Linked DNA regions of Pseudoxanthobacter soli DSM 19599. The main gene of each other region encodes a partner of the protein of the gene in region 2 in a complex. Links are inferred from orthologs where the notes say so. Each region holds a gene or a part of one and is shown on either strand. Other genes may lie near its edges. The genes, in order: tig and rpsG.

Region 1 (2,872 bases), on a different replicon or contig from region 2:
CGCGTCAGGCGCGGTCCGGCCCCTCGAGCGAGGTACGGTCGACGATGACCTTGTCGACGAGGCCGAACGCCTGCGCCTGGTCGGGCGTCATGAAATTGTCGCGCTCCAGCGCAGCCTCGATCGCATCGAGCGACTGGCCGGTGTGGCGCTGGTAAATCTCGTTGAGCCGACGCTTGAGAGACAGAATCTCCTTGGCGTGCAGCATGATATCGGACGCCTGGCCGCGGAAGCCGCCGGACGGCTGATGCACCATGATGCGCGCGTTCGGCAGCGAGAAGCGCATGTCCTTGTTGCCGGCCGCCAGCAGCAGCGACCCCATCGAGGCCGCCTGGCCGATGCACAGCGTCGAGACTTCCGGCCGGATGAACTGGAGCGTGTCGTAGATCGCGAGGCCGGAGGTCACGAGCCCGCCCGGCGAATTGATGTAGAGGGAAATTTCCTTGGACGGATTTTCCGCCTCGAGGAACAGGAGCTGGGCGCACACCAGCGTCGCGACCGTGTCTTCGATCGGCCCCGTCACGAATATGATTCGTTCCTTCAGGAGACGGGAGAAGATGTCGTAAGCCCGTTCGCCGCGATTCGTCTGCTCGACCACCATCGGCACGAGAGTGCTCATGTAGGTGTCGACGGGATCCTTCATGGAACGTCCTTATCCTGATCCGCGCGGGTCATGGCGGCAGCGCGCCGAACCGCTTCAACGAGAACGACGCAGGACTGCGTCACATCCGTCATATAGGACAACGATTGCAGGACCGGAAGGGACAGACGGTGGATAACGGCGGAGAGACTGCCGCCCGGGGTTCGCCGGGCGGCAGTCGGTCGATCACGCCGCAGCGGCTTCGTCTTCCTCGGCCTCAGCGAACAGCTCGTCCTTGCTGACGGTCTTGGTGTCGACGGTCGCCAGCTCGAGCAGGTAGTCGACGACCTTGTCTTCGTAGATCGGGGCGCGCAGCGCGGCCACGGCGCCCTGGTTCTTGCGGTAGTAGTCGATGATCTCGCGCTCGCGGCCCGGGTAGCGGCGCAGCTCGTCCTGAAGGGCGCGCTGCACTTCTTCCTCGGACACCTCGATGTTGTTGACTTCACCGACATGGGACAGCACGAGACCGAGGCGCACGCGGCGCTCGGCGATGCGGCGATATTCCGCGCGCGCTTCTTCCTCGGTGGTGTCCTCGTCCTCGAAGGTGCGGCCGGAGCGGGCCATGTCGGCCTGCAACTGGCGCCAGATGCCGTCGACTTCGGTCTCCAGCAGCAGTTCCGGAACCTCGAACTTGTGGGTCTCGTCGAGGGCGTCGAGCAGCGCGCGCTTCACCTTCTGGCGGCTGGCGGCGGCATAGCGGCCGGAGATCTGCTCGCGCACGGCTTCCTTGAGCTTGTCGAGCGATTCCAGGCCGAAGCGCTGGGCGAAATCGTCGTCGAGCTTGACCTCGGCCGGGGCGGCGACGGCCTTCACCTTGATGTCGAAGGTGGCTTCCTTGCCGGCGAGGTTCGCCGCGCCGTAGTCCTCGGGGAAGGTCACGGTGATGACCTTCTCCTCGCCGGCGGACAGGCCGACGAGCTGCGGCTCGAAGCCCGGGATGAAGCGGTTGGAACCGATCTCCAGGTCGAAGTCCTCGGCGCCGCCGCCCTCGAAGGGCTCGCCGTCGAGCTTGCCCAGGAAGTCGATGGTGACGCGGTCGCCCTCGGCGGCCGGGCCTTCCTTCGGCTCGAAAGGCCGCACCGACTTGGCGATGTTGGCCACCTCGGCATCGACTTCCTCTTCCGTCACCTCGGCGACGGGGCGCTCGATCTTGATCGACTTGATGTCGCCGACGACGATCTCCGGCAGGACCTCGTAGCGCATGGAGAACGCGAGGTCGGTGCCGCCGGACAGGATCGCCTCGAGCTTGTCGTCGGGGATCTCGACGGCGGGCTGCAGCGCCGGCTTCTCGTTGCGGTCGGCGACGGCCTGGCGCACGGACTCGGTCACGGCTTCGTTGACGATCTCGGTCATCGCCTGGCGGCCATAGAGCCGGCGCAGGTGGCCGACCGGCACCTTGCCCGGCCGGAAGCCGTTGATGCGCACGCGGCCGCGCAGGTCGTCCATGTAGGCGGCGAGCTTGGCGTCGATTTCAGCAGCCGGGATGACGACCGCGAGTTCGCGCTTCAGGCCGTCGGACAAGGTCTCGGTGACGTTCATGGGTTCGTATTCTTCTCGATGGAGCGTCCGCTGCGGGCGCTCGTGGTTCGATCTGGCCGCGGTTCTATCCGGAGCATCCCGCGTCCCGCCGGGCGGCAGGTCGCTCCGAAATCGACGGCCCGTGCATGGTCGTCAGCCCGGACAGGCCGGACGGACGGGACTGCGCGCGACGCCGCGACCGCGGACCGGCCGCAAGCGGCCCCGGTTCGCCCGCCGCGATACCGCCCCTTGCACAGGAAGGCAACACTTCTTCGCGTTCCGACCGCTCCGCCGGTGCAGGAAACCGCTCCGGCTTGCCGGTTTTCCCACCCGCTCAGGGGGATCGCCGTGGCTGGCGACAACGTGACCGGCAGATGGGAACAGGGCCGACACGATGCAAGCGGAACGGAGCAGCGCAGACGCGGAGGACGGCGGATGCTGCCGCCGAAGGCAGGTGGTGCGGGCGGAGGGACTCGAACCCCCAAAGCTTGCGCCACTGGAACCTAAATCCAGCGTGTCTACCAGTTCCACCACGCCCGCTCACGACACCCGACGCGGCGTCCCGCGTCCTTTCGAAGGACGCAAGACGGGCCGGCGGGTGCGATGCAGGCCGTCTCATATCATCGCCACCGCCCGCCCGGAAGCCCCGAGCGGCGATGCCCCGCGCGGGATGAGCGGTCAACTGGCATCGGCCGCGAGCGCGCGCAGCACATCGCG
Region 2 (3,499 bases):
GAACTGGCCGGTACCACCGGTCTGCTTCTTGTGGGTGTAGTCCACCTCGACCCGGCGGGTGATCGTCTCGCGGTAAGCCACCTGGGGCGCACCGACATTGACGTCCACCTTGTAGGTGCGGCGCAGGATGTCGACCTTGATGTCGAGGTGCAGTTCGCCCATCCCCTTGAGGATGGTCTGGCCGCTTTCCTGATCCGTGGACACGCGGAACGACGGGTCCTCGGCCGCCAGCTTGAAGAGGGCGATCGCCATCTTCTCCTGGTCACCCTTGGTCTTCGGCTCGACCGCGATCTCGATGACGGGGTCCGGGAACTCCATCTTCTCGAGGATCACCGGGGAAGCCGGGTCGCACAGGGTGTCGCCGGTGCGGGTTTCCTTCAGGCCGGCCAGCGCGATGATGTCGCCGGCGTTGGCCTCTTTGATGTCTTCGCGGCTGTTCGCATGCATCAGCAGCATGCGGCCGACGCGCTCACGCTTCTCGCGCGGCGAGTTCAGGAGCGACATGCCGCTCTCGATCTTGCCGGAATAGATGCGGCAGAAGGTCAGCGAGCCCACGAACGGGTCGTCCATGATCTTGAAGGCGAGCATGGCGAGCGGCTCGTCGTCGGTCGAATGACGAACGGTGTCCGCGCCGGTCTTGCCGTCGATACCCTTGATCGGCGGAACGTCGACCGGGCTCGGCAGGTAGTCCACCACCGCGTCGAGCAGCGTCTGGACGCCCTTGTTCTTGAACGCCGAGCCGCACAGCACCGGATAGAACGCGCCGTGAAGCACGGCCTTGCGGATCAGGCGCTTCAGCGTCGCTTCGTCCGGGGTCTCACCCTCGAAGAACGCCGCCAAGACTTCGTCGTCGAGCTCGACCGCGGCCTCGATGAGGGCGGCACGATACTCTTCGGCCTTGTCCTTCAGGTCGGCCGGGATCTCGATCTCCTTGAAGGTCGCACCCTTGTCCTCGTCGCTCCACACGACGCCGATCATGCGCACCAGATCGATCAGGCCCTTGAAGTCCGACTCGGCGCCGATCGGCAGCTGGATCGCCACCGGCTTCGCGCCGAGGCGCTCGACGATATCGTCGAGGCAGCGGTAGAAGTCCGCGCCGGTCTTGTCCATCTTGTTGCAGAACACGATCCGCGGGACGTGGTACTTGTCGCCCTGACGCCACACGGTCTCGGTCTGCGGCTCCACGCCCTGGTTGGAGTCGAGCACGCACACGGCACCGTCGAGCACACGCAGCGAACGCTCGACTTCGATGGTGAAGTCGACGTGGCCGGGGGTGTCGATGATGTTCAGGCGCTTGCCGTTCCACGTGGTCGTGGTGGCGGCGGACGTGATGGTGATGCCGCGCTCCTGCTCCTGCTCCATCCAGTCCATCGTCGCGGCGCCGTCATGGACTTCGCCGATCTTGTGGGACTTGCCGGAGTAGTAGAGCACGCGCTCGGTCGTGGTGGTCTTGCCGGCATCGATGTGGGCCATGATGCCGAAGTTGCGGTAGTCCTCGATCTTGTGCGTGCGCGCCATGACGGGGTGCCTTTCAGACTCGAACGAAGCTCGGGATTACCAGCGATAGTGCGAGAACGCGCGGTTGGCTTCCGCCATCCGGTGCGTGTCTTCACGCTTCTTCACGGCAGTGCCGCGGTTGTTCGAGGCGTCCAGCAGCTCGCCGGACAGACGCTCGATCATGGTCTTCTCGTTGCGGGCACGGGCGGCCGAGATCAGCCAGCGGATCGCCAGCGCCTGACGACGCTCGGTGCGAACCTCGACCGGCACCTGATAGGTGGCACCGCCGACGCGACGCGACCGCACTTCGATCTGCGGCATGACGCGGTCGAGCGCGGTGTGGAACACCTCGATCGGCTCCTGCCGGGTCTTGGCGCGGATGATGTCGAACGCACCGTAAACGATGGATTCCGCGGCGGACTTCTTGCCGTCGCGCATCACGCTGTTCATGAACTTCGACACGACAAGATCGCCGAACTTCGGATCCGGCAGGATCTCCCGCTTCTCTGCGCTGTGACGACGAGACATCGATCTCGATCCTTCGCCTTGAACTTCTTTCCAGCGGCGTCGGGAGGCGGCCTCTCGGGCCAAGCTCTCCACATCGCCGCTCTCGGACGACCCGGCGCGAACGCCGGATGTGAAACTTGGTCTCGCGGCTTACTTGGGCCGCTTGGCGCCGTACTTCGAACGGCGCTGCTTGCGGTCCTTGACGCCCTGGGTATCGAGCACGCCACGCAGAACGTGGTAGCGCACGCCCGGAAGGTCCTTCACGCGGCCGCCGCGGATCATGACGACCGAGTGCTCCTGAAGGTTATGGCCTTCACCAGGGATGTAGCCGATCACTTCGAAGCCGTTGGTGAGGCGCACCTTGGCGACCTTACGAAGCGCCGAGTTCGGCTTCTTCGGGGTCGTCGTGTAGACGCGCGTGCACACACCACGCTTCTGCGGGTTCTGCTCCAGCGCGGGAACCTTGTTCCGCTTCGCAGGAGCCTGCCGCGGGTTGCGGATCAGCTGGTTGATCGTCGGCATGCTTCCGTTCCGTACTCTTCAGCTCAAGCGTTCCGTCTGCCGCCCGGAAACGACGTTCCGATTCAGCCACGCGAATGGAGGCCGCAGTCCTGCGGACATCTCCGCCGGACAGGGCCCACGATCCAGAGGATCACGGTTTCCCGCGATCATGGCTTGATCGTCATGTCACCCAGTGGTCACGACAGCGTTTAAGCCGACTGGATCCGCCGCTTTCGCGTCGCTTGCTGGTTCAGAGAACCGGGCGACTGCGCGTCATGGATACGATCGAGGCTTACCGCCTGCCGTCAAAGTGCGCGGAACCTAGACTTTCGCTTCCGCCCCGTCAATAGGTTCAGGCGTTCCGCGGAAAAAATTCCCGGCCCGCCGCAACGCTTTCGTAACCAAGCGTCGACACGCAAGATCGTACCATTCGACGCGGCCGTCACGCAATCTTCTCAGTCGCGCGGGCCGATGAAAGGCCGAGGCGGCATCGCCACCGCGGAATCGGCCGCCCCCTCCCCTTCCAGTCGACGAGCCACCAACGGCCGATTCCCGAATCCGGTCCGCGCCGGCTCACATTCGAATTGGAGTGATTCCTATTATTGCGAACGATTCGCATTTCTATTGCCACCTTGCGGGAATCGCGCGATGGTTCCGGCGGCCTGGAACATCGCGCGCCCTTGCGCGTTAAAGCCCGGACGCGCCTCGGGTCTGTCGCGCGCCGTTGCTCCAAGACTTACGCAAGACCGAGACCGACCATCGCGGAGGATTGCCATGACCCCGCCCGTTCCGGCCCGTGCCAACCACCGCCCGGGTGCGGCCTCTCCCGGTGCGCTCTCGCCCGGTGCACTCTCGCCCAGTGCGCTCTCCTGGAGCCGTTCCGTCGCGAGCGGCGTGATGTTCGCGCGCCACGCCTCCGCGCTTCAGGCTCTGCGCGAGGAAGCCAACGCCACCAAGTGGCGGATCGTGGAACTGGCGCAGGCCGCGCTGTTCG

The links.
Region 1: the proteins of rpsG (region 2) and tig are in contact, whole or in part, in a crystal structure (PDB 3GTY), measured with the Thermotoga maritima proteins. The link is inferred for Pseudoxanthobacter soli DSM 19599 from one-to-one orthologs. Residues at the interface, in WP_004081843.1 of Thermotoga maritima: Lys34, Lys52, Lys55, Glu59, Arg62, Gln63, Glu66, Asn67, Lys69, Val71, Arg95, Ala109, Lys110, Lys111, Gly112, Arg113, Pro114, Glu117, Glu121, Ile124, Ala125, Tyr127, Asn128, Asn129, Thr130, Gly131, Lys135, Asp139, Arg142, Met143; in WP_004081061.1 of Thermotoga maritima: Glu122, Val124, Val129, Leu130, Tyr133, Glu188, Gly259, Ile262, Tyr263, Glu266, Ser270, Glu273, Gln274, Glu277, Arg308, Gln311, Ile312, Ser315, Tyr316, Glu325, Arg329, Arg336, Leu363, Phe366, Trp367, Arg373, Leu377, Arg381, Leu384, Glu387.

Annotation. Positions count from the first base shown.
Region 1 is NZ_FRXO01000010.1:84,289-87,160, reverse strand. It holds tig (trigger factor), read right to left. Parts: upstream 2,177-2,872; coding sequence 824-2,176; downstream 1-823. Other genes in the region: BUF17_RS18745 (NAD(P)H-hydrate dehydratase), read right to left, coding at 2,834-2,872; BUF17_RS18760 (ATP-dependent Clp protease proteolytic subunit), read right to left, coding at 5-640. UniProt on the Bacillus subtilis protein: Involved in protein export. Acts as a chaperone by maintaining the newly synthesized protein in an open conformation. Functions as a peptidyl-prolyl cis-trans isomerase.
Region 2 is NZ_FRXO01000005.1:456,366-459,864, reverse strand. The notes cover bases 291-3,276. They hold rpsG (30S ribosomal protein S7), read right to left. Parts: upstream 2,026-3,276; coding sequence 1,555-2,025; downstream 291-1,554. Other genes in these bases: rpsL (30S ribosomal protein S12), read right to left, coding at 2,155-2,526; fusA (elongation factor G), read right to left, coding at 291-1,518. Also shown: more of fusA, read right to left, coding at 1-290; BUF17_RS14820 (hypothetical protein), read left to right, coding at 3,280-3,499.